3 regions of the Psychrobacillus sp. genome follow, and region 3 is predicted to be linked to each of the others. Evidence: riboswitches for the same ligand, from Rfam matches in the RefSeq annotation. Region 3 holds a riboswitch; each other region holds the start of a gene.
What was found. A riboswitch is a leader RNA that binds a small molecule or an ion and turns the genes downstream of it on or off. The one in region 3 is predicted to bind lysine.
Positions count from the first base shown of each region.

Region 1 (10,510 bases), on a different contig from region 3:
ATACACTTGGTAACCGAGCAACGGAAAGTTATGAAGGTGCCCGTGAAAAGGTTCGTAACTTTATCAATGCTAAATCAACGAAGGAAGTAATTTTCACTCGTGGTACAACTACTGCCATCAATACAGTGGCAAAAAGCTATGGGCTTGCGAACGTAAAAGAAGGCGACGAAATTGTAATCACGTATATGGAGCATCACTCGAACATTATTCCTTGGCAGCAACTAGCGAAGGAAACGGGAGCAACGCTTAAATATATTGACTTAGAAGAAGATGGTACACTATCTTTGGAAAAAGTCCGTGAAACAATTACAGAAAAAACGAAAATAGTATCGGTCGTGTACGTATCTAATGTATTAGGCACGATGAATCCTATTAAAGAGATTACTCAAATCGCACATGCACATGGAGCTGTAATGGTAGTGGACGGGGCACAAGCTGCTCCTCACTTGAAGCTTGATGTACAAGCGTTAGATTGTGATTTCCTTGCTTTTTCTGGACACAAAATGTGTGGACCTACGGGTATCGGCGTTCTTTACGGGAAAGAGGCTTTACTTGATGCAATGGAGCCAATTGAATTTGGTGGAGAAATGATTGACTTTGTAGGCTTACAAGAGTCTACATGGAAGGAGCTACCTTGGAAGTTTGAAGGTGGAACGCCAATCATTGCCGGAGCAATTGGTTTAGCTGCTGCTATAGATTTTCTGGAAGAAATCGGTTTATCTGAAATCGAAAAACATGAGCATGAGCTAGCTGCCTATGCTATGGAAAAAATGTCAACAATCGAAGGCTTAACGATCTATGGACCTCAGGATCCGTTGAAACGAGCTGGAATTGTTACATTTAATTTAGATGAAGTACATCCTCACGATGTCGCAACAGTCCTAGATATGAATGGTATTGCTATTCGTGCAGGACATCACTGTGCGCAGCCACTTATGAAGTGGTTAAAAGCTACTGCAACTGCTAGAGCAAGCTTCTACATTTATAATTCTGAAGAGGATGTAGATCTTCTCGTTGCCGGCCTACGCACTGCTAAGGAGTATTTTGGAGATGTCTTCTAATTTAGATCAATTATATCGACAAGTTATTATGGATCATTACAAAAATCCTCGCAATAAAGGTAGTATTGAGGATGGCGCATTGACAATAGACATGAATAACCCAACCTGCGGAGATCGTATCCACTTGACTATTCAAGTAGAGGATGGCGTTGTACAAAATGCAAAATTCGATGGTGAAGGATGTTCCATTTCCATGTCTTCTGCATCAATGATGACGCAAGCGATCAAAGGTAAAAATATAGATGAAGCGCTTAAGCTTTCTCAAATCTTTTCTGATATGATGCTTGGAAAGGAATATGACGATTCTATTGACCTCGGAGATATCGAGGCTTTAAACGGCGTATCTAAATTTCCAGCACGTATCAAATGTGCAACTCTTGCATGGAAAGCAATGGAAAAAGGCGTTTCAGAAGAAAAGAAATAAAATCAGAACGGAGGAAATACGATGGCAAAAAAAATGCCTGAAATTGGTGATTACAAATATGGCTTCCACGATAAAGACGTATCCATTTTCCGTTCAAAACGTGGTTTAACGAAAGATATCGTTGAAGAAATTTCCCGTATGAAAAATGAACCACAATGGATGTTAGACTATCGCTTAAAAGCATTAGAAATTTTTTACTCTAAGCCAATGCCACAATGGGGCGGAGATCTAGAGCCACTAAATTTTGATGAAATCACATATTATGTAAAACCATCTGAACAAACTGAAAAATCTTGGGATGAAGTACCAGAAGAAATCAAAGCAACTTTTGATAAATTAGGTATTCCTGAAGCAGAACAAAAATACCTTGCGGGTGTTTCTGCACAGTATGAATCTGAGGTTGTTTACCATAACATGAAGCAAGAGCTTGAAGACTTGGGAATCGTATTTAAAGATACTGACTCTGCACTTCGTGAAAACGAAGATCTTTTCAGAAAACACTTTGGTACAGTAATCCCTTCTTCTGACAACAAATTTTCTGCCCTTAACTCAGCAGTATGGTCAGGTGGATCATTTATCTATGTACCACCAGGCATAAAAGTGGATACTCCACTTCAAGCATACTTCCGTATTAACTCAGAAAATATGGGTCAATTCGAACGTACACTAATCATTGTTGATGAAGGTGCTTCTGTACATTACGTTGAAGGATGTACGGCTCCTGTTTACACAACTAACTCACTTCACAGTGCAGTAGTTGAAATTATCATCAAAAAAGATGCTTATTGCCGTTACACTACTATCCAAAACTGGGCAAACAACGTATATAACTTAGTTACAAAACGTGCTGTTTGTGATGCTAACGCAACTATGGAATGGATTGATGGTAACATTGGTTCTAAGCTTACAATGAAATATCCAGCAGTTATCCTTAAAGGTGAAGGCGCACGTGGAATGACACTTTCTATCGCTATCGCTGGTAAAGGACAACACCAAGATGCTGGTGCTAAAATGATGCATTTAGCTCCAAATACTTCTTCTACTATTGTTTCGAAATCTATTTCTAAACAAGGTGGTAAAGTAACATACCGTGGAATCGTTCACTTTGGACGTAAAGCAACAGGAGCACGTGCTAACATTGAATGTGATACTTTAATCATGGATAATCAGTCTACTTCTGATACAATTCCATACAACGAAATCTTGAACGATAATATTTCTCTAGAGCATGAAGCGAAAGTTTCAAAAGTGTCAGAGGAACAATTATTCTACTTGATGAGTCGTGGACTTAGTGAAGAAGAAGCAACTGAAATGATCGTAATGGGCTTCATCGAGCCATTCACAAAAGAACTTCCAATGGAATATGCAGTAGAAATGAACCGTCTGATCAAGTTTGAAATGGAAGGTTCTATCGGTTAATAAATTCAATTATCAAGTCGTTCCAATTGTGTGCGACTTGATTATCTTAGAGAAGGCGAACTTTATAGTTCGTCTTCTTTTTTTTATAGAAATAATACGTAAAAATTCCCTAATCACATTAGTGACTAGGGAAAAGTTAATTTAGTTATTCATATCTTGAATGCCAGGACTATGTTCATTTGGCATATCAGGCATTAAAGGTACTGGAAATCCTTTTGGAGGATCAACTACGGAAAGTGTGCCATCGTTCCGGCTCGGGGACTGACCTTGGAATATTTCGCCTATGCGAGTAGGGTCTAGCCTAAAGTTGAATTGTGCATTATGGTATCCCATCTCTACATATTTTCTGCATTCTGGGTATTTATTTATATCGTAGTTCGGTACAGGGAATAGCTTGCCCCAATCCACGCCTAACGTTTCTAAAGCTTTAGCAAATGCGTTTTGATGAGCATTATCTCTCACAATAAGGAATGCTAGTGTCTCTCTGAACGTTTTGTTAGAGCTCATTTCATAAATACGTGTTTTTTGTAGCACACCTGTCGACTCTAGGACAAGGTTATTTAGCAAATCGGCAATCAGGTTCCCATGTGAGTATACCCAAGATCCGTTCCAAGGGTTCCCAGCTGCATCAAAAGGAATAGATGCCTGTGCACCAATGATGAAATGATGTGGATTCGCATGTCTCGTAGCATCATTTAACGGTGCGTTGTCTACTCCAGCGTTACCTGGAACAGCGGATTCACCGGAATTATTTAGAAGTTGATTGATCGTGTTTTGTACTAGCTCTACATGTGCGATTTCCTCTAGGAAAATTCCGCGGAGTAAATCTCTAAATTGAGTGTCTTTCCCTCGGAAATTTGAGCTTTGAAAAAAGAATTGCATCATAGTTCTCATCTCACCATAATGGCCACCTAGTATTTCTTGTAGTACTCTCGCTGCTTCCGGATCTGGACGGTCAGGCATAATGGGGTTTATTAGTTCCTCTTTATAGTAATACATGCTAGCTCCTCTTTTCTGGATTCATATTAGATTATACTTTCGTGCATGTTTTATTTTGTACTAATAAAAGAGGTTTATTCATTAAAAAAAGATTTTCATTGAAAGATATCTGGGTTTATATAAACTAAGTAGTAAGACAATATAATTGTTTTGTGGGAGGAAATAAAAAAAGCCTTTAGCTAAGGAACTTTAACATCTAGCGCAACACTTTACAGATTATCTGCAACACTTTATTTTCCCGCAACAGTTCGAATAATATGCGCAACACCTTGCAGATTTCCCGCAACACTTAGTTTTGCGGAGCAATAACACTTTCCATCAACTCATTTTTTTGTCTGTTTGATGAGGGAAATGATATGATAATTAGTAATAATGAAGAGGTGGTTTGATGATTAAAATTGGGTTAACTGGTTGGGGGGATCATCCAGATCTTTATGTTTCTTCGTCTAGGGAGAAGCTGCAGGATTATAGTGCGCATTTTCCGATTGTCGAGTTGGATGCGTCGTTTTATGCGATTCAACCGCAGCGAAATATAGAAAAGTGGATTCGTGAGACTCCTGATAATTTTCAGTTTATCGTGAAAGCCTATCAAGGGATGACAGGGCATTTGAGAGGGGAGAATCCGTTTAAGTCCCCAGAGGAAATGTTTGAAAGTCATCGTCAGATGCTTGGGCCGCTTAAGGATGCGGGGAAGCTTGCGATGGTGCTTGTTCAGTTTCCACCTTGGTTTGAGTGTGAGAAGGATAATGTGCAATATATGAGAAGAATTCGAGAGGAGCTAAAGGATTTTGAGGTGGTCATTGAGTTTCGCCATCAATCCTGGTATCTTCCGGAGTATAAAGATTCGACTCTTCAATTTTTAAAGGATAATAATTTTCATCATAGTGTCTGCGATGAGCCACAGAATGGAGAAGGCAGCATACCTGTAGTGCCGGTTGCTACTTCTGATAAAGTGTTGGTCCGTCTACATGGGAGAAACTTTTATGGGTGGAAGAATCCAGGAAATAACGAAAAGTGGAGAGAAGTCCGCTATTTATATGATTATAATGAGCAGGAGCTTGCTTATATTCAGTCAGTTTGTGAGGTTTTAGCTAAGCAGGCTTCCGAAGTGCTTGTTGTATTCAATAATAACTCTGGTGGTCATGCTGCTAAAAATGCTAAAGCCTTTCAGCAAATGCTTAACATAGAGTTTGATGGACTTGCGCCTAAGCAATTAAATCTTTTTGAAGGAGATTTTTAAATGGAGTGGTTTTTATTAGTGCTTAGCGGTCTTTTTTCAGGGACGATCGGTGCCTTAGTAGGGTTAGGCGGTGGGGTAATTTTAGTGCCTGCTGTACTTTTCCTTGGTACCACGCTCGACTTAATCCCGAATATTACGCCGCAAAGTGTCGTAGGTTTATCTGTTGTTATGATGATTTTTATTGGTCTGTCTTCTACACTTTCATATATGAAGTCTAAGACGGTGGATTTTAAAAGTGGATTTATATTTTTTATAGGAAGTATTCCGGGAACCATTTTAGGTGCTTGGGTAAACAAAGGATTAGATCTCCCTTCGTTTAACCTATACTTTGGTATATTGCTTGTCATTTTATCCGTTCTTTTACTAGTTCGTAAATATTTGAAGCCGGTGCAATGGTTTGTCAAGCATGGCAAGAAGCGTACCTTTGAGGATGGGGAAAATACATATGTATATGGATATCCAGTCTGGTTTGCACTAGCTTTAACCTTTTTTATAGGTTTTGCCTCTGGATTATTTGGAATCGGTGGAGGTTCGATGATTGTGCCTGCCATGATTCTATTGTTTCTGTTTCCTCCTCATGTGGCCGTGGGAACTTCTATGTTTATGGTATTTTTATCGTCCATTGTCAATTCTGCAACGCATATATCTTTAGGAAACGTACCATGGCTATATACGATACCTGTCATTCCTGCTGCATATATTGGAGCAAAGATTGGTGCTAAGCTGAATAAAAAGCTAAATTCAGAAACGCTTGTTACAGCACTTCGAATAGTACTGCTATTGCTAGGAATAAGATCTATTATAGATGGGCTGTTTTAATAAAGGCGAGCGATAGCCCGCATAAAAAAGAGGTGAGAAAGCTGAGAGAGACCATTCATATTTATCATACAAATGATTTGCATAGTCATTTAGAAAATTGGCCGTCTATTCATCACTTTCTCTCTGAAAGACGTAAAGAGCACGCAAGCGAAGCCTCTCTTACTTTAGATATCGGCGATCACGTGGATCGTTCGAATATATACACGGAGGGAACGCTTGGGAAGGGAAACGTGAAGCTCTTAAATGATGCCGGATATGATTACGCCACGATTGGAAACAATGAAGGGATCACATTGAGTCACGAAGAATTGGATTCGTTATATGAACAGGCCGATTTCGAGGTTATAGTTTCTAATTTTACGGATTTAGAAGGGAATATCCCTAGGTGGGTGAAGCCTTATAAAATTCATCAGACGCCCTCTGGAATTCGAATTGGGATTATAGCTGCTACTGCGGATTATAGTGTTTATTATGAAAAGCTTGGGTGGAGATTGCAGGATCCTCTTTCTAGACTGCAGGCCGTTGCTGAGCAGATTTCTCCTCATGTCGATATCCTTATTTGTATGTCTCATTTAGGAAAGTCCAAGGATGAAGAACTATGTGAGTTGATACCCTCTCTGGACCTAATTTTAGGCGCTCACACGCATCATTTGTTCGAGGACGGGAAAATGATTGGGAATACATTGCAGGCCGCTACAGGGAAATTTGGGATGTATGTGGGCTATGTGAATTTAGAGTACGATCATTCCTTGCAACGTGTTGTTTCTAAAAAAGCAGTTGTATTTCCTACAGCTGAGCTGCCTGTCCCTAAAAATGCAGGGCACACAAGGAAAGAGTGGGAGAAAATTGGAAAAGAACAGCTATCTTATGCTGTTTTTCATAGTAATTCAACCTTAGAGAAAGAATGGTTCAACCATTCAAGTTTAGCGAACTTCTTCGGCAAGGCATTGCTTTCCTATACAAATGCGGATTGTGCCATGTTCCCAGCAGGGATTTTCCTGACGGATTTGCCTAAAGGGCCAGTAACTGCATGGAATTTACATCAATGTCTGCCACATCCCATCAATCCATGTATTGTTACACTAAGCGGAGCAGAGCTACTTGAAGTGATTGAGCTTGCCAAAAATGAAAAATGGCCTACCTTAGAAGTAAAAGGTCTCGGGTTCCGAGGAAAATATTTGGGCGCCATTTTGTATGAACGGATTGAAGAAGATGTAGATGGGAAACCACTCATTAAAGGGGAGCCGTTAATGTTAAACGATACGTATAGGCTGGCGACGCTAGACATGTTCACATTTGGATTTTTCTTTCCTTCTTTTAAGACCGCGAAAAAGCAATATATTATGCCGGAAACTATACGAGATGTTGTAAAATGGTATGGAATACAGGAAGAGAATAAATGTAGGGCATAATAGACCTCCTCGTTACATAAAAGTAATGAGGAGGTTTTTTCGTTGTTTTATCGCAAAAAGAAGAAGCGTTTCATATTTTTTAGCACTCAACGCAAATTAGCCATCTTTTTAACATGCTTTTTATTGTCAGTGGCTTACGTATTTTATTACATAAATGCGCAACTGACCCCAACCTATCTACAATATGCTGAAGTGCAAACTAATAAGATTGCCTCTATGGTAATAAGTAAGGCGATCAACTCGCGTACAGCAAATGTTCTAGATGTAAACGATATTATTGAAGAGGTCCCTTCAGATAGTAAAAATATGGTCACAACTAAATTCAATACAGAAATTATTAACCGAGTGCTATCTGATACAAATAGTTTGGTTCAATCTCATCTAGAGCAAGCGGAGCAGGGAAATCTTTCTAGTCTTCCTTACTTGGATGATATTGAGTATGATAAGCAAACAATGGAGGATCAAGGCGGGGTTGTATTCTTTGTTCCGATGGGGCAAGCAACGAATATTCCCTTAATCGGAAACCTTGGTCCGAAAATACCTATTCGATTCCATGTGATCGGAAACGTTCAGTCAAATGTGGTGCCCACTATTACCGAGTTCGGTATTAATAATGCGTATGTAGAAATTAGTATCCACATTAAGGTGAATGTACAAATCATCGTCCCGCTTGCTAGTAAAATGAGTGTTGTGGAACAGAATATACCGGTAGCTATGGGTCTAGTACAAGGGCAGGTTCCACACATTTATACAGGTGGGGATGGGTCGGCTGCTCCATCGGTGGAGGTACCTATACCGTTACCGGAAGATTAAAAAAACTTCATTTTTCTTAAATTACTGTTAGAATAGATAAAAATGAATAATAAATAGGTAGAGGCCGCATTGCTTAATAGTATGTTACGGGAGGGTGACTCCGTTGATCGTAATAGAAAGGAAGTTTTGCCGAAACTGAGTATGTCTAGTCAATGGATGCTTAGTTGGGGTTATTTTGAACAAGAATAACACTGTCATTTATATGGGGACATGTAAATGGGGAGCTACACAAGTGAAATAAAGTGTTATAACTAAAATTTCATGTATAAGCCAACCTATAAAATACTATAGGTTGGCTTTTTTATATTTAAGGAGGAACAGTTTTGGAGAATACAATTTTTTCGTTAGTGCCACCGCTACTGGCTATCATCATGGTTTTAGTGACTAAAAGAGTTTTGTTATCCTTAGGAGCAGGTATTCTTTCTGCAGCCTTACTAGTAGAGGAATTTAGCCCTGTTGGATCTTTGTTAATGTTATGGGATTCCTTTAAAGTCTCTTTTTGGGATGGGGGATTAAATGTATATAATATTTATATTTTATTGTTCATTCTCTTGTTAGGTGTAGTAACCGCTTTTGTCAGCCTGTCAGGAGGAAGCACGGCTTTCGCTAATTGGGCGATCAAACGTATTAAAACAAAAAGAGGCTCTAAACTATTAACAGCCTTTTTAGGAATCATTATTTTTGTGGACGATTATTTTAATGCATTAGCAGTAGGACAAATTGCAAGACCAATTACGGACTCGCATAAGGTTTCACGTGCAAAGCTAGCCTATTTCATCGATTCTACGTCTGCACCGATATGTGTAATCTCACCAGTTTCTAGCTGGGGAGCATTTTTGATCAGCCAGCTAGGTGTTATTTTCACAACACATGCTGTAACAGAATACACTCCGCTAGAAGCTTTTATCACAATGGCACCAATGAATTTCTATGTTATAGCTACTTTAGCGATGGTGTTCTTTGCCGCATGGACAGATTTTGATTTGTTTGAAATGAAGAAGCATGAAAAACGTGCGAAGGAAACAGGAGTATTATTTGATCCAAATAAAACAAATCCGGGAGATATGGATGGAGATTTTCCTGACAATCAGTATGGGAAGGTTATCGATTTATTGCTTCCAATCATCTCTTTAGTAGTGGTGACGTTAGGGTTGATGTTCTGGACAGGCTATCAGTTGTCCGGTGGAATTTTAGATATATTTGTCATCTTTGAAAACACAGATGTTCCTTTATCGTTATTTATAGGTGGATTGATAGCAAGTATTTTATCCTTCCTGTTGTACGCGCGCCAATTCAAGGTTAACCCAGATGCTAATATGAGCTACGTATGGAAGGCTTTACGTACAGGTGTTCAATCTATGCTTCCTGCCATTATGATTCTTGTATTCGCATGGGCATTGTCTTATCTAATTACAGCATTAGAAACAGGTGCATTTCTTGCAACGATTGTTACAGAAAACAATGTTCCCGTAGGTATTATTCCAGTTCTAATGTTTGTGCTGACGGCCTTCATGGCTTTCGCTACAGGTTCTTCGTGGGGGTCGTTTGGAATCTTGCTTCCAATTGGTGCAAGTATTATCATGGCAATCGATCCGCAGCTATTGCTACCAGTATTAGCAGCAGTATTGGCAGGAGCAGTTTTTGGAGATCACTGTTCACCAATTTCGGACACTACTATTATGTCAGCTACAGGAGCTGGAGTTAATGTTATTGATCATGTGATGACACAGCTGCCGTACGCAATTATTAGTGCAATAATAGCTGCAATCGGATACTTAGTATTAGGATTGACAGGCTCTGTCATGATAGGATTAATAACAGTAGTAGGAATCCTCATTCTATTATTTGGGTTTTGGACCCTTAGTAATAAAAGTGGGAACAAGCATTCTATTTAGCTTTTTTAGAAGGTTGTTTGAATTCAAATAATATGGTACATTGACAACAGTGAAGTCAGATTATTTGAAATGGGGGATGGAATCGTGACATCATGTAAGCCACCAAAAGAACAGCATGAGCGCAAGCCTGAATGGCTCAAAATAAAGCTAAATACGAATGAAGATTATAAAGGCTTAAAAAAACTAATGCGCGAAAACAATTTAAATACTGTGTGTGAAGAGGCAAGATGCCCTAATATTCATGAGTGCTGGGGATCTCGTCGTACAGCTACATTTATGATTCTTGGAGCAGTTTGTACAAGAGCATGTCGCTTCTGTGCAGTAAAGACTGGACTTCCAAATGAACTAGATTTAGCGGAGCCAGAACGTGTGGCAGATTCAGTAGTTATTATGAATCTTAAGCATGCTGTAGTAACGGCTGTAGCAAG
Region 1 covers NZ_JBAEAP010000318.1:447-10,956, forward strand. Annotated here, with positions in the region: gene AC06OU_RS09380 (cysteine desulfurase) at 1-1,061, shown strand, start outside; gene sufU (Fe-S cluster assembly sulfur transfer protein SufU) at 1,051-1,485, shown strand; gene sufB (Fe-S cluster assembly protein SufB) at 1,507-2,904, shown strand; gene AC06OU_RS09395 (manganese catalase family protein) at 3,046-3,903, opposite strand; gene AC06OU_RS09400 (DUF72 domain-containing protein) at 4,292-5,143, shown strand; gene AC06OU_RS09405 (sulfite exporter TauE/SafE family protein) at 5,144-5,962, shown strand; gene AC06OU_RS09410 (bifunctional metallophosphatase/5'-nucleotidase) at 5,995-7,374, shown strand; gene yunB (sporulation protein YunB) at 7,417-8,187, shown strand; lysine riboswitch at 8,238-8,422, shown strand; gene AC06OU_RS09420 (Na+/H+ antiporter NhaC family protein) at 8,511-10,082, shown strand; gene lipA (lipoyl synthase) at 10,152-10,510, shown strand, end outside.
Region 1: another riboswitch for lysine. It lies ahead of AC06OU_RS09420 (Na+/H+ antiporter NhaC family protein); the one in region 3 lies ahead of AC06OU_RS16850 (transporter substrate-binding domain-containing protein).

Region 2 (4,652 bases), on a different contig from region 3:
AGCAAAGATATTAAAAAATCGTGTACGATCTTATTTTACGGGATCACATGACGGAAAAACTCAAAGATTAGTACAAGAAATAGTCGACTTCGAATATATCGTTACATCGTCCGAGTTAGAGGCACTAATTTTAGAACTCCATCTCATTAAGAAGCATGATCCAAAATACAATGTCATGCTTAAGGACGATAAAACGTATCCATATATAAAAATTACTGCGGAAAAGAATCCTAAGCTCATCATTACAAGACAAGTAAAAAAGGATAAGGGTAAATATTTTGGACCATATCCAAATTCTCATTCCGCTCATGAAACAAAAAAATTACTGGATAGATTATATCCATTAAGAAAGTGCCAAAAGCTACCTAGCCAAGTTTGCTTGTATTACCATATCGGACAATGCCTTGCCCCTTGTGTGAAAGAAATTGAAGAGGCAACGTACACCGAAATTATTCATGAAATCTCTAGTTTTTTAAACGGTGGCCATGCAGCGGTCAAGAAAGAGCTAACTGAAAAAATGAATGTAGCAGCAGAACAGTTGGAGTTTGAACGTGCAAAAGAGTACCGCGATCAAATAGCACATATCGATCAAGTGATGGAAAAACAAAAGATGACGATGAATGATTTCACAAATCGTGATATTTTCGGATACACAGTAGATAAGGGATGGATGTGTGTCCAAGTGTTTTTTGTGCGTCAAGGAAAATTGATAGAAAGAGATGTTTCTCTTTTTCCAATTTACCGTGACCCGGAGGAAGAATTTCTTACCTTTTTAGGTCAGTTCTACTCTAAACCAGAGCATATTAAACCAAAGGAAATATTTGTGCCTAATACGACTGATTTAGAGTTAGCCTCTGAGTTGTTGGAAATGAAGGTTATTATTCCTCAAAAGGGTGCAAAAAAGAACCTAGTGGATTTAGCTCAAAAAAATGCTGCGATAGCTTTGAAAGAAAAGTTCCATTTGATTGAACGACAAGAGGAACGAACTGTAGGGGCAGTAGAAGAACTAGGTAGTCTTATGGGAATAGCCATGCCAAGCAGAATTGAGGCTTTTGATAATTCTCATATTCACGGTACCGATGCGGTTTCTGCCATGGTTGTATTCGTTGATGGCAGAGCATATAAAAAAGACTATCGGAAGTATAAGACGAAAACTGCAGCAAAGCATGATGATTATGGTGCTATGCGTGAGGTCGTTCGTAGACGTTACACTCGTGTATTAAAAGAGAGATTGCCTCTACCTGATTTAATCATTATTGATGGAGGTAAAGGACAAATAGAAGCAGCAAGAGAAATTATCGAGGATGAACTTGGCTTAGATATTCCAATTGCAGGACTAGCGAAAGATGCCAAACATCAAACATCCTCCTTGTTATATGGTGACCCATTAGCGATTATCCCGATGAAAAGAACGAGTGAAGCATTCTATCTTCTTCAAAGAATTCAAGATGAGGTCCATCGATTTGCAATTACTTTCCATCGACAACAGAGAGGGAAGCATACAATTGCCTCATCGTTAGATGGAATTGAAGGAATAGGTCCAAAACGTAAGAAAATGCTTCTTAAGCATTTTGGCTCCCTTAAACGAATGCAAGCTGCATCACGAGAAGAACTAATAGAATCTGGACTCCCAAGTAAATTAGCTGATAATCTAATAGCTCATTTTCAGAAAAATTTATTGTCTTCTGAATAATCTTATGTTATCTTTAAAACAATTTAATATTCACTATTCAAACAGTGAAGATAGAGGTGCGAATTGCAAGAGTACTAATCGTGAGGATGAAAGATCCTACGACCGATTAGGAAAGGGTTGTTCGCCGAAACATAGAAAAGCTTTTCCTTTCCTATGTTGGTTCTGTATTTAAGAGATGCAGGACTGTCAGAATATATATTCTGGAGGGCTATCTCACATGGGCAATCATTTTTGGCCGTGTATGAGAAGAGTTAGCTTTCCGCAAATATGTGGGAAGCTTTTTTTATTGGCCGCCTAAGGAGATAAAGGGGAGATAGGTTAATGAGTAAAATTGTGATGAAATTTGGCGGAACTTCTGTAGGTTCAATTGAGTTAATTGGTAACGTTGCAAAAAGGGTACAACTAGAAAAGGAGAAAGGACATGACATTGTCGTAGTTGTTTCTGCCATGGGAAAAACAACAGATGACTTAGCGGAAATGGCAAGTAAAATCACTAACATTCCAACAAAAAGAGAAATGGATATGTTGCTTGCTACAGGAGAACAAGTAACTATGTCCTTACTTGCCATTCAGTTAAATGCACTTGGAGTAGAGACGTTATCTTTGACGGGTTGGCAAGCTGGTATAGTAACAGATGAAGTACATAGAAATTCAAAAATAAAACAATTGGATGGCCAGAAGATAAATGAGCATTTAATGGCTAATCGCGTAGTAATTGTGGCCGGCTTTCAAGGTATGTCGGAATTAGGGGAGATTACTACTTTAGGAAGAGGAGGATCAGACACTACAGCCGTCGCCATAGCTGCAGCTATCGGAGCAGACATTTGTGATATTTATACGGATGTAGATGGCGTTTATACGTCAGATCCACGCTACGTATCTCATGCAAGAAAACTAGAACAGCTAGAATATGATGAGATGTTGGAGTTAGCTCATCTAGGAGCTGGAGTACTGCATCCTAGAGCAGTGGAATTCGCAAAAAACTATAAGATTCCATTACGAGTACGTTCAAGCTATGAAGAAACGGAAGGAACCATTTTAAAGGAGGAAGTAGATGTGGAGAATAATTTAGTAGTACGAGGGGTAGCTTTTGAATCAGATATAGTACGTTTAACGATTGAATATACAGTGCCTTTTAATGGTTCACTCGCTTCCATATTCACTACCCTTGCCAATAACCATATTGATGTAGATATTATTGTCCAGTCGATAGTCGAAGGAATGAAGCCAACCGTGTCCTTTTCTATAAAAAAAGAATCTCTTTCGGAAGCAATTCACGTTTTAGAGAAAACGAAACAGAATCTAGGTTTTACCTTTGCAGATTTTGAGGTGGGTTTAGCTAAGGTATCTATTGTAGGTTCAGGAATGGTATCTAATCCTGGTGTCGCTGCACAAATGTTCGACCGATTAAGCAAGGAAAATATACCAGTTAAAATGGTTAGTACCTCAGAAATAAAGGTTTCAGTTGTAGTGCCTCAAGGCAATATGATTCAAGCAGCGAATGCACTCCATGATGAATTTGATTTGGCTATAAATTAAGTAATTATTAAAGGCTATGTTAAAGGGTAGGGTTGATTTATGATACAAAGAAATCTTAAATCAGAGAGTAGAATTAATTTCCGCCCTAGCCGGTCGCTTTCCTCGGGGTGAGCGATAAGCCATCACCCATCGCTTACGCGCGTGGTTGTGATGTCTTATCTGTCTCACTCATCCCGTAGGAGTCGCCGTCTGGAGCTCCAATCAATAAATGGAACAGCTTTAGCATCGATAAAGCATTAAAAAAATTTACTCGCATAAACAAAGCTTAAAACTGTCACCAACCCCAATTTCAAAATCTATTTATGTTCTAAATAGCCATTTGAAAGTTCCTTTGTTTATGTTTACAGTCACTATTAAAAAGAATTGTTAGTCAAAATCAACCAATAACTTTAACAAAGCTTAATTAAAAAAAGAGAGGAAGATGGAAATTGCTCCATCCTCCTCTTTATGTATCTTTAGCGTTTACTTTTTAAGTCCCATTTAATATGGAAAGTGACCAACCCAGTTTTTTTAACAAACTCATCATAGCATTCGGTTTCATAGCCATCTATTTTTTGCTTCTGCTCTGCGAGAAAGCCAGCCTCTAATCGGTGACATCTATTAATTCCACTTTGAGGAAGATTGTATGTTTCTAGCGTGTAATAGGCCGAATCTTTTGATGTTTTATCTAACTCAAGCCTTCCCCAGCCAGCCTCTTGGAAGAAAGAGATGGCTTCTTCCATTGAATAGAGTGGAAACTTTCGAGCAAGGTCCTTACCTGCCCAGTACAATATTTCTTTTTCATGTTTTCCGAGAATAGAAGTGAGCACGTGATCTCTTATTATTTCATATCCAAAGGAAGTTACATGTGAATGTTCTCTTTCATTCAAACAGCAACCCTTCTTTCCAAAGATAAATAAAAACTATAATCTATTCTAGCATAAAATATTTTCACTGGGAGAGAATACTTTGTGAAAAAATAAACTAATCATTATATAGGTGAGTGTCAGAAAGATGAACAAATTCAGGAAACATACCTTGACGCTCTAAAATGTTGAGAGTACAATGGATATGTCATAAATTCGTAACAAGAAGGTGTGAACATGTGATGATTAATTATTCTATTACTATAGTTTAATCATCGCTAATTGGAAATTTGAGGGGGGTTACTGTTTTGTCGAAAGATCGCGAATTTTTCATGCGTCGATTACATTCTTTACTTGGTATTATTCCAGTTGGATTATTTCTGGCGCAACATTTAGTAGTAAACCATTTTGCTACAAGAGGTGAAGAAGCCTTTAACACGGCATCACATTTCATGGAGAGTCTACCTTTTAGACTAATGCTGGAAGTGTTTGTAATTTATATTCCTTTGTTGTTCCATGCATTCTATGGTATCTATATTGCATTTACTGTTAAGTACAATCCTAACAGATACGGT
Region 2 covers NZ_JBAEAP010000168.1:275-4,926, reverse strand. Annotated here, with positions in the region: partial or broken gene uvrC (excinuclease ABC subunit UvrC) at 1-1,693, shown strand, start outside; lysine riboswitch at 1,737-1,912, shown strand; gene AC06OU_RS04985 (aspartate kinase) at 2,015-3,232, shown strand; gene AC06OU_RS04980 (YslB family protein) at 3,688-4,101, opposite strand; partial or broken gene AC06OU_RS04975 (succinate dehydrogenase cytochrome b558 subunit) at 4,386-4,652, shown strand, end outside.
Region 2: another riboswitch for lysine. It lies ahead of AC06OU_RS04985 (aspartate kinase); the one in region 3 lies ahead of AC06OU_RS16850 (transporter substrate-binding domain-containing protein).

Region 3 (17,131 bases):
GGTAGGTTATGTGAAAGACGGAAACTATTGGACTCAAATGTTTATACAAAAATAATTGATTTAGGGTGGGAATGACGACGTAAGTGTTGTCATTTCCACTCTTTTAGTTTACGGCCTATGTCTGCCCTTCAAAGTGTAGATGTAGGCTATTTTCATTTCTGTTTATGTTCCATGTGAAACTTTTCCTTCGATATCAACAATACAAAAAAGAAATAAATAAAGTCTGCAAAAGGAAACGGTCTACACTCTCGTTTTCTTTTCTTTTTGATATTAAGTGAAACCTTAGTTATCTTTTTCCGTATTAGATGATAAATACTTACAATGTTATAAATTGGAGGTAAACAGATCTATGAATGTCGAGAAATTTATATCGCCCGAAAATTTTGGAGAAGTATTCCTATATGGAAAGCATGAAGAAATTTATAACCAATGCGTCAAAGAATTTAAAGAGCTAGTATCACTGGACCAATTTATTGATTTAGCCATTTCCTTTAATCAGGAGGTTGAAAGCTACCAAATGATTAAAAAGACCGAGATTGGTTATTCAACTCAGTATTTATGGTTAGATAACAATAAGGAGAGAATAGTTAGTGTAACCTTTGATACGGCTAACTACATCCAGGGCATAGTATTAAAACCTTATGTAACCTTCCCCAAAAGCGATCAACGTTACACCAAAAATAAATATATGATGCCTATTAAAGAAGAATGGTTTGTTTTCTGGGGTGGGACGAATGAATTTCTTAACTATCATTACGTTTATGAATCTCAGCGCTATGCATATGATTTAGTGAAGATGAAGAATGGTCAGACGTATAAGGGTAATAGATTACTTAATGAAAGTTACTATGCTTTTGATAAAGAGGTAGTTGCGCCAGCAGACGGTAAGGTAGTAAAGGTTATGAATGATATTGTAGATAATATTCCCGGAGAAATGAATGAAAAAGAACCAGCCGGAAACTATGTCATTTTGGAGCATGAAAATAGAGAATATAGCTTGCTTGCGCATTTCAAACAATATTCTATAGTAGTAAAAGAAGGAGACGCGGTGAAGCAGGGACAAACAATTGGCCTTTGTGGAAATTCTGGAAACTCCTCTGAGCCTCATATACATTTTCAGGTGATGGATTCGTCTGATTATGTGAACTGCCACTCTATACGTATAAGCTTCTATGATGGGATTGAGCCAATTCAAGGCGATACAGTAACGACCTACAAACCGAACGAAAAGTCGAAAATGGATGTCTTTGACAAAGTGGAAAATACATTTACTTTAGCAGATTTTTTCTTATTTATTCCCCGTATTATAGGTTCATTTTTTAAATAAGACTGTTCGTTTCTATTTAGAATGATGAAGTTTAAAAAATAGTAATATTTTGATTAATCAATAGAATGTTTGTTGACAGATGAAAATCTCTATTGTAGACTATGAACAACTAATTGAATATAACCTCGCTTTTATAAGTGAGGTAGAGGCGCGATATTTAACAGTCCTTAGAGGAGCTTGAGAAGCTTAGATACTAAGGAGAAGGAAATGTCGCCGAAGCTTGTAATAAACTCATTATTACATGCTGGGTCTGCAGTGAAGAATTGCAGGACTGTCCGTTATAAACGTCCCGGTTTATAATGGTGTGCTATCTCATGGGGAAAAGTAGAGGATTTAGGGCAACCATACATTATGACCTGAGTCTACCTCAAGTCTTTTTTTGTACGGTTGTCCTTTTTGTATGGTTGCATACATATAATAACTTTAAAAAAGGAGATTACTAGAGATGAAAAAGAGACTATTTACATTCACATTTTTACTATCCATTTTTTTATTGCTTGCTGCTTGTGGAACGAAAGAGGAAGGAAGCGTTGGATCAGCATCTGCCCAAGATACATTTACAGTAGGACTAGAGGCAGGATATGCACCCTTTAACTGGACTCAAATGGATGACAAAAACGGTGGAGTGAAATTGGACGGTAACGCAGAGTATGCTGGTGGATACGATGTAGAAATTGCTAAAAAAATTGCAGAAGGCTTAGGTAAAGAACTGGTAATCGTTAAAACCGAATGGGACGGTCTAGTTCCAGCTTTAACTTCGGGTAAGATTGATGCAATTATTGCTGGAATGTCACCAACAGCAGAGCGTAAAAAAACAATCGATTTCTCTGAAAACTATTATACTTCCAACTTTGTTATGGTTGTAAAAAAGGGCGGAAAATTTGAGGATGCCACTTCCATTCAAGACTTTAATGGAGCAAAAGTTACAGGCCAATTAAATACTTCCCACTACGGAGTGATAGACCAAATTAAAGGTGTAAAAAAACAGCCTGCATCAGATAACTTTCCAGCAATGCGTGTAGCACTGGAATCCGGCATGATCGACGGTTATGTATCTGAACGTCCAGAAGGAATTAGTGCTTCCTCTGCAAATGATAACTTCAGCATGGTTGAATTCGAAGAAGGATTTGTTGCAGATGAAGAAGAAACAGCTGTTGCAGTAGGATTGAAAAAAGGTAGCGATTTAACAGATAAAATAAATGAAATATTAGCAGGAATTTCAGAAGAAGAGCGTCAAGAAATTATGGATAATGCTATTTCCAATCAACCAGCTGCAGAATAAGTATACTAACGGCTGCTAATAAAAGCAGCCGTTTCGTTTTTTTAAAGTACTTACTTCATTGGTTAGTGGATGTTCGAGGCAACAGAATGTGTAAGGAGGAAGACAATGAGTTTAGAATGGATTATCTCCATTATTACCAATAACTGGCCAATGTTTTTGCGTGGAGCAGGAGTAACCCTGTTGATTTCTATTATAGGAACTATTGTAGGAGCAATCATTGGATTATTAGCAGGCGTTATTAGGACCATCCCACTACCTGAAAAGAGGGTAAGTAGATATTTTTTAAAGCTGGTTAATCTTATCCTATCCATCTATATAGAATTCTTCCGAGGGACACCAATGATCGTCCAAGCCATGGTCATCTTTTATGGATCATCACTGGCCTTTGGGTTAGATATGGATCGTTTACTAGCAGCAATTTTTATTGTATCTATTAATACGGGAGCATATATGGCTGAAATTGTTCGTGGGGGAGTCATTTCAATTGATAAGGGACAATTTGAGGCATCACAAGCGATAGGGATGAATCACATTCAAACTATGCTATATGTTGTGTTACCCCAGGTTATCCGTAACATACTTCCAGCAACCGGCAACCAATTCATCATTAATATTAAAGATACCTCTGTTTTAAATGTGATAGGGGTAACGGAATTATATTTCCAAACGAAGTCTGTAGCTGGAAACAACTTCAGATATTTTGAGTCATTCTTTGTAGCTTGTATTTTATACTTCATCATGACGTTTGCTGTTACATTAATCTTACGACATTTTGAAAAGAAACTAGATGGACCCGAAAACTACACAGTCATTGGTCAGCCTATGCAAATGGCTGTACTGCCAAAAGGTCCTTATGAAAAAAAGTAAACAAAGGAGGAGCAAATATGGAACACGTAATTGATATTCAACATTTAAGTAAATCCTTTGGAGCACATGAAGTTTTAAAAGATATAAATTTCTCTGTAAAAAAAGGCGAGGTTGTATGTATCATAGGCTCTTCAGGATCGGGTAAATCAACACTTCTGCGATGTGTTAATTTATTGGAAAAGCCTAGTGGAGGACAAATTATTTATAAAGGAAAAAATATTTTAGACAATAAGCATGATATCAATTCCTATAGGACAAAGCTTGGCATGGTATTTCAGCAGTTTAATTTGTTTAATAATCATAATGTATTAAGCAACTGTTCAGTCGGACAGGTAAAGGTATTAAAGCGTTCAAAGGAAGATGCCGAAAAAATTGCGATGAGATATTTAAAGGTGGTGGGCATGGATGGCTACGTCAATGCTAAGCCAAAGCAATTATCTGGTGGACAAAAGCAAAGAGTAGCTATTGCACGAGCTTTGTCTATGGAGCCTGATGTAATGTTGTTTGATGAGCCTACATCGGCACTTGATCCAGAAATGGTCGGCGAGGTATTAAAAGTTATGAAAGAGCTTGCGCATACTGGTCTTACTATGTTGATCGTTACGCATGAAATGGAATTTGCCAAGGAAGTCTCTGATCGTATAGTCTTCATGGACAAGGGGGTCATTGCAGAGGAAGGTCCCCCGGATCAAATTTTTAATCATCCTTTACAGGAACGGACGAGAGAATTCCTAAAAAGAACGCGAAAGTAGACTCTAGGATGTTAGTAGCATTTCATCTTTTTATCTAGAATAAAATTCAATAAAATAGTATATTGGTAATATATACATTGGATAAATTATCAAATCTATGTAAGGCTTCCCTTTCAAAAGAAAAGGAAGCCTTTTATATAAGGTACGAAATAAACTAGAGGTGTTCCTATGAGTGAAGTATTAAAACGTAATAATGTAAAAGTAATTGGAAATAAGGAAAAAGTAATCATGTTTGCGCATGGCTTTGGATGTGACCAAACGATGTGGAGGCATATTATTCCTTCATTTTTGGATGACTATAAAATTGTATTATTTGATTATGTTGGTTCCGGTGAATCGGATTTAAGTGTTTATAATGCAGAGAAATACGCCTCGCTTAAAGGCTATGTCCGAGACGTCTTAGACATAGTAGAGGCATTGGAATTGAGAGACGTTATATTTGTAGGTCATTCGGTAAGCTCCATGATTGGTATGTTAGCAGCGATTCAAAAGCCGGATGTTTTTCAGAAGTTGGTTATGATTGGACCATCTCCGAGATATCTTAATGATCATGAGTATTACGGTGGATTCGATGAAAGAGACATCCACGAGATGCTAGATATGATGGAGATGAATTTTATAGGGTGGGCAAGCTATATGGCTCCAATAGTGGCTGCCACTGAAAAACACCCCGCGGTAGCAAAGGAAGTAGAAAAAAGTTTTAGTTCAACAAATCCGAAGATAACAAAGCAATTTGCAGAGGTGACCTTCTTTTCTGACCATCGTAAAGATTTAGAGAAATCATCTATTCCGGTGCTAATCATTCAATGCTCAGAAGACAGTATTGTTCCTATTCAGGTAGGAGAATATTTACACCATCATATAGAGAATAGTGAATTTAAGATAATGGATGTAAAGGGGCATTATCCTCACCTAAGTCACCCGTGTGAAACAGCGGAGCTCATTAAAGGGTATCTATACCAGGTGTAGGGAAGGGAATGACATTTTATGGAGGAACGTTTGGATTTGGCACCTTGTGGCTATGTCACTATTAGTCAAGAAGGTATGCTAATTGATATGAATAAAACCTTTCTTCAAATGATAGGGTTTTCCTTTGACGATCTTTCTCAAAAACATATAGAAACAATCATGTCTAAAACGAATCAGTTTATATTCCATACTTATTTTTATCCTTATATACGATTATATGGGCATATGGAAGAGTTATTTCTTAGTCTACAGCATAAGGATGGGCAGAGCATTCCTGTGTTGTTAAACGGGAAAAAAGCTACTCGAGAGGGTGCAGATGTAATTGACTGTGTATTAGTTTCAATGGGAAAAAGAATAGGATATGAACAGGAAATTAGGTTAGCAAAAAAGCAATTAGAGGAAGCATTTCGAGAAAAAGAACTGGCTCTTTCTAAATTAGAAGAGCTTCATGAGGAAATAGAGGAAAAGCAAGAAAAGCTACTTGAACTCAATAGCAAGCTAGAGAAATTAGCTATAACTGATAAATTGACTGGTTTAAAAAACCGTCGTTATTTTCATATCAAGCTAGAAGAGATGATCATTCAATACGAGCAAAAAGGACAGGCTTTTTCCTTATGCTTAATTGATATCGATCATTTTAAGCAAGTGAACGATACTTGGGGTCATACAATGGGAGATCAAGTGCTAGAGCAACTAGCAAAAATAGCAGACTTAACAGTACGTCCAGTGGATACATTACTTAGATACGGAGGAGAGGAGTTTATCGTTCTTCTACCGTTTACGAATGCACAACAGGCTAAAAACCAGGGAGAACGTTTAAGGCAGGAAATAGAAGCAGCAGATTGGGTCATAGGTGAAGTGACGATAAGTATGGGGATAGCAACATATACATCCGAAGACACGCATGCAAGCGTGGTAGAGAAGGCTGACCAAGCGTTATATTATTCCAAGAGAAATGGTAGAAACAGAATTACGCATATAGACGATTTATAAGGGGGGCGCACAAATGGTTGCTTTTAACGTCATAAAAAAAGACCAGGAATACTGGCTTGCCGATCAAATAAAAATGAATCAATCTAAAGAAGTATATTGGGCAGAACTAAAAACCCTTTTAGCAGCTTGGGAAAGCAATCAGGTAAATTATCTGTCGCTTCTGATGGATGCGGAGTATGAGGAACAATTATTAAATGAAGGTTTTCATAAGGTTTCTTCCGTGGTGGAATATACAAGAACACTAGAGGAACGCTTTATTTTAGATAGCTCTATTTTTGTGCAATCTCTTTCGGATAGCTTAATGACAGATGAGGAATTCGCCAAACTATATGATGAATGTCGAAGCGGATCGGCGAACAAAAATAATTTGTTCTCTATTGATCAAATCATGGAAGCCTTCTTAAATGAGTTAGGTCCTAACTGGCGTAACCATTGTCATATCTTCTATAAAGCAAAAGAACCTTTGGGTATCAGCATTCCTCATATAGAAGACGGAACAACTGAGGAAGGTAGGTTGTTTTACTTTGGAGTAACTCCAGAGCATAGAGGTAAAGGTTTCGGTAAGGTACTTCACTTATATTCATTAGAGCTTTTAAAGAATATGCATGCTACATATTACGTAGGTAGTACAGATGAGAACAATGAATACATGATTCGGATTTTTAAAGCCAATGGATGCTTATTAAGGGATAAAAAAGGAATCTATCGTATCGATAAATAAAAGCAAAGGAGCAAGCGAATTAACATCACTTGCTCCTTTTAATAATTTATTTAGTTGGAAATTGCTCCAACAGTAGAAGCAACTTTAGAAATGATTAACTCACTACCTAATAGTGGAGATTCTTTCGATGCTTCTTCAGAACCTGGTTCTGGTCGTTTATGTGCTGCCTTGAAGAGGTCGCTATTTTTCCATGCTTGGAAACTTTCTTCGTTTTCCCAATACATATTGACATTCATTTCATCATATTCAGTGGTACCCTGTGTAATAGTAACCTCAACTTTTACGAAGCCTTCCATTTCTTGTAGTGGACTTGGTTTTGTAAAGTTTGGAGCCATTCTTTCTGCAAATCCTGGTTTTGTTTTAATACGATTCGTAACGATAATCATTAGCCATTCTCCTCTTTTAACTTATTTGAATCAATGTAAGTATAACATTTTAGCCTCAAATTTAAACGTTTCATGTACTAAGAAGAATCACATAATCGAAGGAAAAAACTAAAAATAAACAGATTAGGTTATGATTAAATCTCCTATTTTTTTGTATAAACAAATTGAATTTTATGCCCAAGTACTTCATTATTATAGGTACAAGTCTTTACATGCTCAGTCGATATGTAAAGAAATACATTTACACGAAGGAAGTAGTTTATGTCGGAAGCAAATATAACTCGTTTAGAGGTCGATGGCAAGGAAATTATTTTGATTGGTACTGCTCACGTTTCAAGGTTAAGTGCTGAGCAGGTAAAAGAAGTGATCGAAAAAGAAAAACCGGATTCCGTGTGTATAGAGTTGGACGAACAGAGATATCAATCTATTACAGATAATAACAAATGGAAAGAGACAGATATTTTTAAAATCATAAAAGAGAAGAAAGCGACATTGCTATTGATGAACTTAGCTATTTCTTCCTTTCAAAACCGTATGGCGAAGCAGTTTGATATTAAACCCGGTCAGGAAATGATACAAGGGATAGAGAGTGCAAAAGAAAATGGGGCAGAACTTGTACTAGCGGATCGTAATATCCAAATAACATTTTCACGTATCTGGCATAATCTTGGTTGGCTTGGTAAGTCTCAGCTCTTAACGTCAGTATTTTATAGCATTTTTAGTAAAGATACCATTTCAGAAGAAGAGCTAGAGAATATGAAGTCACAAGACACTCTAAATGCAGTGCTTGCAGAATTCACAGAGTCATTTCCAAGGTTGAAAACACCATTAATCGATGAAAGAGACCAGTTTTTAGCTCAAAAGATTAAGGAAGCTCCAGGGAAAAAAGTTGTAGCAGTTTTAGGGGCAGCTCATGTTCCAGGGATTACAAAAGAAATCTACAAGCATCAAGATTTAGAAGGACTATCAGCTGTCCCTCCGAAATCTATTTTACCTAAAATCATTGGATGGTCCTTGCCTATCCTTTTAATCGCTTTGGTTGCTTATACTTTTATAGCTAATCCTACGGCAGGATGGGACCAGGCATGGAGCTGGATTATTTGGACGGGATCCATGGCGGCAATAGGAGCAATTGTAGCATTAGGTCATCCTTTAGCTATAGTTACAGCATTTATCGTGGCACCAATAACCGCACTGCACCCTATATTAGCCTCTGGTTGGTTTTCAGGATTAGTGCAGGCTTATATGAAACGACCAACAATAGGGGATTTTGAAAGGCTGTCAGAAGATGTATTTACGATAAAAGGGTTCTGGAAAAATAAGGTGACCAGAGTCTTGCTAGTTTTAGTGTTAACTAACCTGTTTGGTTCTCTCGGTACAATTATCGGTGGTGCTGATGTCATCAGAGTATTCTTTAAAAACCTGTAAAGGAGGAGCGTGTGATGCGCTTCTCTTTTTTGTTGTTTAGGAAATTATAAAACTCGGAACCTGTGGATAAATTGATGTCTAGCTCCACCGCCTTGCCCCTCGGGGTCAAATGGATAAAAGCTCCGGTGGCTGAGGAACTGCCTCCTCGCTTTTCTCCTTTTGCCTGTCGGGGCAGACATAGGCGCTTGCGCTTTTCTTGTGTTTCCTTATCCAACAGCCGTTGAATGTGTTTGTAAATTTTGAAATTACTTCTTGTTGCTACACCTATCCTCCCATGTTTTTTTATTTTCATAAATCAAAGACTTCTGATTATGCATGTAACAAAAGATTTAATATAATCATTATAATAGGAAAAAATACATAATTATGGGTATAGGTAGGAGGGATTATATTGGAATGTAGCGGTTGTGCAGTAAGAGATTTGATAGTTGAGTTCAAAATGGACGGTGACCTGAATAATCAGGTGTTCCCGGATATAATAGAGTTTATTCAAAGTAGGACATTAAAGTTAGAAGAGAATAATCGTTATTTTACTCTTCGCGAGAATGATGCGAAGGACTTTGTTGACTATAGTATAGATCATTTAGATATTACGAAGATGTCCTATAAGATTCCTAATAAGGATTGGCAACCTTTCTATAAGATAGAGGAATTATTTAAGGTAGAGTGGGTGGACAGTGTAATTAGGAACGAACAAGTAATTTGCTATTATCAGCCAATTGTAGATAAAAATAACAAGATATATGCCTATGAAATTCTTTCTAGATTTTTAAATGAGGATGGGGAAATCTTATATCCTGGCCAGGTTTTTAGCGCTGCTAAAGAGAGAGGAAGACTGTATGCGTTAGACCGGATTTGTAGAATGACAGCTGTAAAATATGCTGCAAAGCTAGACAATAAAAAAGCGTTCATAAATTTTATACCGACCTCTATCTATTCGCCTGAGCATTGTCTTAAATCTACCAACGAGGTAGCCGATCGTCTAGGTGTTAATCCTAGAAACTTGGTTTTTGAAGTTGTAGAAACCGAAAAAATAGAAGATGTTAACCACTTAAAAAAGATTCTGGCCTTTTATAAAGCAAGGGGCTACCAATATGCCTTAGACGATGTAGGAGAAGGACATAGCACTCTGCAAATGCTAGAGGATATTAAGCCCCATTATATGAAGCTGGACATGAAATATGTTCAAGGGGTGACCTCTGATAAAGAGAAACAAAGAGTTGCATTGCAATTTTTACAAAAAGCATTAGAAATCCATTCCATCCCATTAGCAGAAGGGGTAGAGCAAAAAGAGGATTTTGAATGGCTGAAAGACGCAGGCTATCAATTATTTCAAGGATACTACTTTGGAAAACCTCTCCCGCATCCCTTGGAATATAAGTGATCAAGAACAAAAAAACCGAGCAAAATATATGCTCGGTTTTTTTTATTATGCTTTCTTTTTAGCGTTTGTATCATTGTCTTCTAACTTGAATTCTTCAGCTACATCGTCAACGATGTCTTTTGTAGACTTTTTAAATTCTTTTAATGTTTGTCCAACTGCTCTACCTAGTTGAGGTAATTTAGAAGGTCCGAAGACGATTAAAGCAATGATTAGAATAATGATTAAACCTGGTACGCCGATGTTTGGCATGGTGTTTCCTCCTAATGAATATAATTGTCTATCTATTCAAATGGCTTAAGTATTAGTCAAGTGTATCGTTATTATATCATGCTTATTCACTTTGGCTGTCCTCGAGTTCTTTTTCTAAAAGAGCCTCTTTGGCTAACCGACGCTTATAAGACCAAGATGATACTAAAATGCTTATTTCAAATAATAACAATAAAGGTATGATAATGATGAAATCTGAGATAAAGTCTGGAGGTGTAATGGAAACCCCTACAACTACTAATACGAAGTATGAAACTTTTCTCATCTTACGCAGTCGATCTGGCGTGATAATTCCCAGCTTCGTAAGGAATAAAATAATTACAGGCAGTTCAAACACTATTCCAACAGGAATAATTAAATTAAACATAAATGTAAAGTATTGCTGCATTCCATAGGTTTCTGTGGCACCTATAGATTCATTAATATTAGACATGAAATCTAACATCAAAGGAAATAAAATAAAGTAGCTAAAGCTAATACCAGCTAAAAATAAGAAAAAAGAAACTGGTATAAAGTAAATAGTCCCTCTAGCTTCCTTGTCCAATAGCCCAGGTCTTACGAATAACCATAATTGATGCATAGCAATTGGTAAGGTTACAAGAATAGCCAAGACTAAAGCACATTTTACATAGATCAATAAACCATCCGTGTAACCGAATATGTTCCATTCTACATGTGCTGCTGTGGGCTGTTGCTTAAGAAAGTTTAATGTTTTAGGAGCAAACCAAAATCCTGCTGCAAGAGATAGGATAAAGGTAGCTGCTATAATTATTAGGCGTTTTCTAAGCTCAGCTAAATGTTCAACTAGTGTAAGCTCCGGCTCTTGTGTAATTGCCATTTTTGTTCACCCCATCTTCTTTAAACAAAAGGGAAGCAGTTTATATTAGTGCTAAAGTTAGCATATTGTTACATGAATGTCCTGTACCAACTACCCATTATACTCTTTCCAGTCAATTTGTAAACTAGAAAACTTTATAATTGTCATATCAGGATAAAACTGATAACTCCTTATATTCTAAGGGTTTAACGAATAAAATGAAATATTTAAAGCTGCCCTTTTGTGTACTTTCTATGAAGAAATATTGTCTAACACATTGCTTTATTAACAGTTGGTTTAAAATTGCATTTTTTTCGTTAGACTTATAAGGGGAATATTTGTAAATAATACTCTTGTTTTCCTGGAAATGAGGTATATAATTCTATCTATCTCACATGAAATGGACGGAATGAATTTTGAGAACGTATAACGAGAAAGTCAGTATATATCATGGCATGGCTTCTACTATTGCTTTAAATTTTTCTAATAATTTTTTCCCGATCTTTGCGATCACTATATTAGGGGCAACTAACTACCAGGTTGGATTAATCAGTTCACTTCCTCCTCTAATCGCATTGCTAATGACAGTGCCTGCAGCTATCCTTTTGAACAAAGCTTATACTCAAAAGAAGCTAGTCGCAGGGTCAATTTTACTTGCAAGATTATGTTTCTTATTTATTGTATTAGTGATTTATTTGCCTTCGCCATCTATGCAGGCCTGGTCTTTTTTAATTATTATTGCCCTTATCAGTGTACCCAATACCGTTGCCAATATAGGTTGGCAAACGTTTATCAGTGGGATGATTGCAGAAGAGCGAAGAGGTCAATTTTTTAGTGATCGAAATCGATTGTTGACTTTAGTTGGTCTTGTAGCCACGTTAATGATCGGTATCGTAATGAGAGAGGCTTCTGCAAGTGTAAGTGCATATCAAATTTTGTTTTTGGTAGCCTTATTATTTGGAATATTAGAAGTGTACTTTGTTATGAAGCATGAAGAAGAACCTGTTCAAATAGATGAAAGCGTTGAAAAAAAGAAATCAATGGATTGGTCTATATTTAAAGATTCCAAATATGTTTCTTTCTTAGCAGCAGCTCTCTTTTTTAACTTTGCATGGCAGATGGCGTGGGGTCTATTCAATATTTATAATGTTAGAATAGCAGGAGCTACGATTTTTTGGATAAGTATGTTCTCGGTGGGCAGTATGCTCATGCAATTTTTTACCTTTCCTTTATGGAGGCGCTGGGCAGAGAAATATAGCAATCTTCGAATGTTCATTTGGGCAGCAGCCGGGATGGCTACCACACCCTTTCTTGTTGTATTATCGACCAATTTATATTACTTAACTATAATTCAAACGACATCGGGCTTCTTTCTTTCTGGTACTGTACTCATTCTGTTTAATTTACTTTTGGAGAAGTCACCTGAACAGTCAAGGACTTATTGTATTACTACTTATAATATATTATTGGCATTAGTCGCGTTTATAGCACCTCAAATGGGTATTGTTTTATTAGAGATGGTTGGTATGGAGTCTGCTATGACTATTAATTCCTGTTTGCGGTTGCTAAGTGCTGGCGGTTTTTTATATGTGTATATTAGACAAAGAAATAGATAAAGATGATAGGAGGAGGTTAACATTTTGAAAATTTTACTCCCTTTTCTATTAGTATTTATCATCGTATTATCTTTTTTTAATGCACAAATCGTTAGTCCTATGAAAGAAAACTTTACAGGAAAACAAGTAACCAATTTTCAACAGATTTATAAAGAAAATCAGATAGAAATAGGGATGGTTGGAGATATATTATTGCATAGTCCTCTCTATAACTATTCTAGCTTTCTCCCATCCTTTGCAAATGTGGAGGAAGAACTTACTAATCTGGACTTTTTGCTTGCAAACCAGGAATCCATACCGGCAGGAACAACATTCGGATTATCTGGATACCCTAACTTTTCTAGTCCATCCCATATTATTCGTGATCTGAAAGCAGTTGGCTTCGATTTAATATCCTTAGCCAACAATCATACGTTGGATAAAAAGGAGGAGGGCTTATTAGCTGCTATAGAAACATTGGAGGCAAATGAACTTCCTTATATCGGTGCTCATAAATCACTAGAAGATCAACAAACGGAACGAATAGTTGAAGTGAAGGATATTAAACTAGGATTTTTAAGTTATACTTACGGATTAAATGGACATAGAGTGCCAGAAGGCAAAGAATATTTAGTGAACATAATAAACAATGTGCAGATGGAGCAAGACATCCAATCTTTAAGGAAAAAGGTAGATGTGGTAGTAGTTAGTATCCATTGGGGAGAAGAGTATACATTAGAGCCCAATCAGAACCAAAGAGAGCTTGCCCATTTGTTAGCTAATGCAGGAGCAGATATCATTTTTGGTCATCATCCACATGTCATTCAGCCCTATGAAAAAATTACAACGAGTAAGGGAGAAAGCCATGTATTCTTCTCACTAGGTAACTTTTTTTCTGCTCAGCAATTTGATAGTACAAATATCGGTGGTATAGCCAAGCTGCAAATCACGAAAAGAGAAGTACAGGACAAGGTGATGATTCGTATTGAAAACCCTTCTTTTACAGGGACAATTGTATCAAAAGGAAATCCGTATAAAGTATCCTTGCTAGAAGAGGTTAATAGTCAAAAAAATGACTGGGTCCAGCAGCATATTTTGGGCGAATAAAAGAATCAAGGAGGTTGCAATGAACGAATCTGATTATGAACGATTATTAAGAATACAGACAGTTGGAATGAGAGAATGGAAATATCAATCCTCCCATTATAATCGTTACGAGGCAACCCCGTACGATGCTTTAAAAGTATTGTTTGAAGCGTATGAATGGCAGAGGGTGAAGGGGCTGGTTGATTTCGGTTGTGGTAAGGGAAGAGTCCCTTTTTACGTTCATCATTTCCATCACATTTCTGTAACAGGGATAGAGATGAGTGGGCAGCTTTACCAGCAGTCAATGGAAAACCTCATGAAGTATACGGAAAGAGCAAAGCCAACGCGAGCTTCTATTAGCTTTGAATGTTGTTTAGCAGAGGAGTACAAGATAGGGCCACAGGAAGACTGTTTCTATTTCTTTAATCCTTTCTCCACTCCTATATTTCAAAAGGTAGTTCATAATATTTTAGAGTCGTTGGAAGAACATCCGAGGACCATGGATATTATTCTCTACTATCCAACCTCAGACTATATTGAATTTTTGGAGCGGGAGACTGTTTTCGAGTTATGGAAGGAAATACATATTCCTAAGCATTATGAAGAAAACAGCAATGAGCGTTTGATGATATATCGTTCTGAATTATAAAAGAAGCCTACGGGAAATCAGGCTTCTTTTAGGGAATTGGAGAAGTTATATCGAAATAATTTCTGAAGGGACATCTTCTAACGAGATAACGCATCATTTTATCAATAATTCCCTATTAAAGGTGCATGGAATTAAATTTCATGCACCCTTTCCTTTTATAAGCAATGCATTGCCTTTTCTGCTTCATCCCAGTGTACCTTATATCCAGTACCCTTGGCACAAAAGATAGAGGTTGAGGTGTATTCCGGATCCGCGTCTTTGTTGTATCCGATTCTTTCAACTATATGTTCTTGGTTATGACAACGGTCATATCCACTAAACAATAGGTTCAACGTTCCTTTCCCGTGAGTATAGGATGCAAAGGTAGTACTATAATTCATAAAAGTAGCAACAGGCACTCTTCCCTTTATGATAACCTTATCGCCAATATTTTCAGGCGACTCAAATGTCCCATGTGCCTGCTGAATATCCGATAAAACTCTTCCGATTAAATCCATCTCCACTTTAATTTTGAAATCATAAAAAGGCTCTAAGAGAACATTTTTTGCCTTCTCTAATCCTTGTCGTAATGCTCGGTATGTAGCTTCTCTAAAGTCACCACCAGAGGTATGTTCATTATGTCCGCGTCCTGTCAGCAAAGTAATCTTTACGTCTGTCAATGCAGAGCCAGTCAGTAGTCCATGATGATCTTTTTCTAAAAGGTGATGCCTTACTAGGTTTTGGTTACCTATAGACAAATCATTGGCATGGCACACATTGTGGAAGGTAACTCCAGAACCCCGCTCTGCAGGTTCGATTAAAAGGTGTACCTCAGCATAATGCTTCAATGGCTCAAAATGACCGTAGCCTTTGACAGACTCCTCAATCGTTTCTTTATATAAAATTTTAGGCTCCCCAAACGTCACATTCATTTGGAAACGCTCTTTAACGATTTGAGCGAGCACCTCGAGCTGAATGACCCCCATAACGTGTACGTGTACCTCTTGAAAATACTCATCCCAAAAAACTTGTAGAGAAGGGTCCTCCGCGTCTAAAAGTCTAAAAGATTTTAGTACTTCTTTAACATGTATAGAAGGATCAAAGACGACCTTTGATTTTAAGGTAGGTATTAAATCGAAATGGGTCTTATGATGAATAGCACCAATTGTATCTCCAATAGAGGCAACTGTTAATCCTGTCACAGCCACTAGTTCACCTGCTTTTACCTCATCTATTGTTTTAAATTTGCTACCACTATATTGACGTATCTGAGTTATTTTCTCTAATGCGTCTCCGATAGTTACCTCATCTCTTACTTTCAGCTTTCCACTTAACAACTTTAGAAAGGTTACGCGATTTCCACTTTCGTCGTGACGAATCCTGTATACCTGAGCGGTAAAATTTGGGCTGGAGTTATAGTTTGTTTCCGTAAGTTTATCAATAGCTTCCAAAAACTCTGATACTCCAATATCCTTTAAGGCTGATCCGAATGCACAAGGAAATACGTCACATTCCTTAATCATTTGCTTGAACTTTGTTGTCCATAGCTGTTCAGTGAACCTATTATCCATGTAGGCTTCTATAAGAGCCTCATCTCGCTCAGCAATAAATTCAATCAATTCCTCCGTATAGCCAGTAGTTAGGTGGCAAACATCCTTACTTAGACTTGCTTTAATCTCCTGGAGAACTGCAGTAGGATCACTATCTTCGTAATCGATTTTGTTGATAAAAAAGAAGGTAGGTATTTTATGCTTGCGGAGCAGCTGCCAAACTGTCTCAGTATGTCCTTCGACTCCATCTACAGCACTTATTAATACAATGGCATAGTCCATGACCTGAATAGCACGTTCCATTTCCGGAGAAAAATCAACGTGACCAGGGGTGTCGATAATATAATAAGTAGAATTATTATAGGAGAAGACACCCTGGTCAGCAAAAATGGTGATGCCTCTATCTTTTTCTATCGTATGACTATCAAGGAAGGAGTCTTTATGATCGACCCTACCCTGTTGTCTTATTGAGTTTGTATGAAAGAGCAATTGCTCCGAAAATGTAGTTTTCCCTGCATCAACATGTGCTAAAATTCCAATTGTTTTATGCATATGATCACCTTTTGTTTTGTCCTTCCTTGTATTATAACAAACGAAAGGTGAAACAAAAGGTGAGAGAGTACTATCTAGAAAATGCTTTTAAACCATTTCCTCGGCGTCGCTTAACAGCTTTTGAAACCAAGCCATCATGAGGCTTAAATAAAAATACAAGCATGAATAGCACACCAATCATCGCTGCCATCATACCAGCGATGGAGGTGTTCCAAAGCTTTGCTAAGTAGTATCCAGTAATAGCTGCAGTGATACCGAATGTCATACTCCAAATAATCATTCCTTGTACACTTTTACTCATTAAATAGGCTGTAGCAGGAGGTCCAATAAGCATAGCAACTACTAGAACTGCACCCACACTATCAAATGCAGCGACAGTAGTAAGGGAGACAAGAGTCATGTAAGAGTAATGCATACCAATAATAGGCACGCCTATTGACAAAGCGAAAACAGGATCAAACGTAGACAATTTAATCTCTTTATAAAATAAAACAAGGAAAGCGATATTAAGTAATAGTACAAACATT
Region 3 covers NZ_JBAEAP010000593.1:26,636-43,766, reverse strand. Annotated here, with positions in the region: gene safA (SafA/ExsA family spore coat assembly protein) at 1-55, shown strand, start outside; gene AC06OU_RS16855 (M23 family metallopeptidase) at 350-1,327, shown strand; lysine riboswitch at 1,463-1,645, shown strand; gene AC06OU_RS16850 (transporter substrate-binding domain-containing protein) at 1,773-2,609, shown strand; gene AC06OU_RS16845 (amino acid ABC transporter permease) at 2,715-3,476, shown strand; gene AC06OU_RS16840 (amino acid ABC transporter ATP-binding protein) at 3,494-4,228, shown strand; gene AC06OU_RS16835 (alpha/beta fold hydrolase) at 4,397-5,197, shown strand; gene AC06OU_RS16830 (sensor domain-containing diguanylate cyclase) at 5,216-6,190, shown strand; gene AC06OU_RS16825 (GNAT family N-acetyltransferase) at 6,204-6,911, shown strand; gene AC06OU_RS16820 (heme oxygenase) at 6,962-7,297, opposite strand; gene AC06OU_RS16815 (TraB/GumN family protein) at 7,559-8,725, shown strand; gene AC06OU_RS16810 (hypothetical protein) at 8,712-9,017, opposite strand; gene AC06OU_RS16805 (EAL domain-containing protein) at 9,117-10,109, shown strand; gene tatA (twin-arginine translocase TatA/TatE family subunit) at 10,155-10,358, opposite strand; gene tatC (twin-arginine translocase subunit TatC) at 10,441-11,214, opposite strand; gene AC06OU_RS16790 (MFS transporter) at 11,610-12,809, shown strand; gene AC06OU_RS16785 (CapA family protein) at 12,834-13,895, shown strand; gene AC06OU_RS16780 (class I SAM-dependent methyltransferase) at 13,915-14,523, shown strand; gene AC06OU_RS16775 (GTP-binding protein) at 14,679-16,604, opposite strand; gene AC06OU_RS16770 (metal ABC transporter permease) at 16,675-17,131, opposite strand, start outside.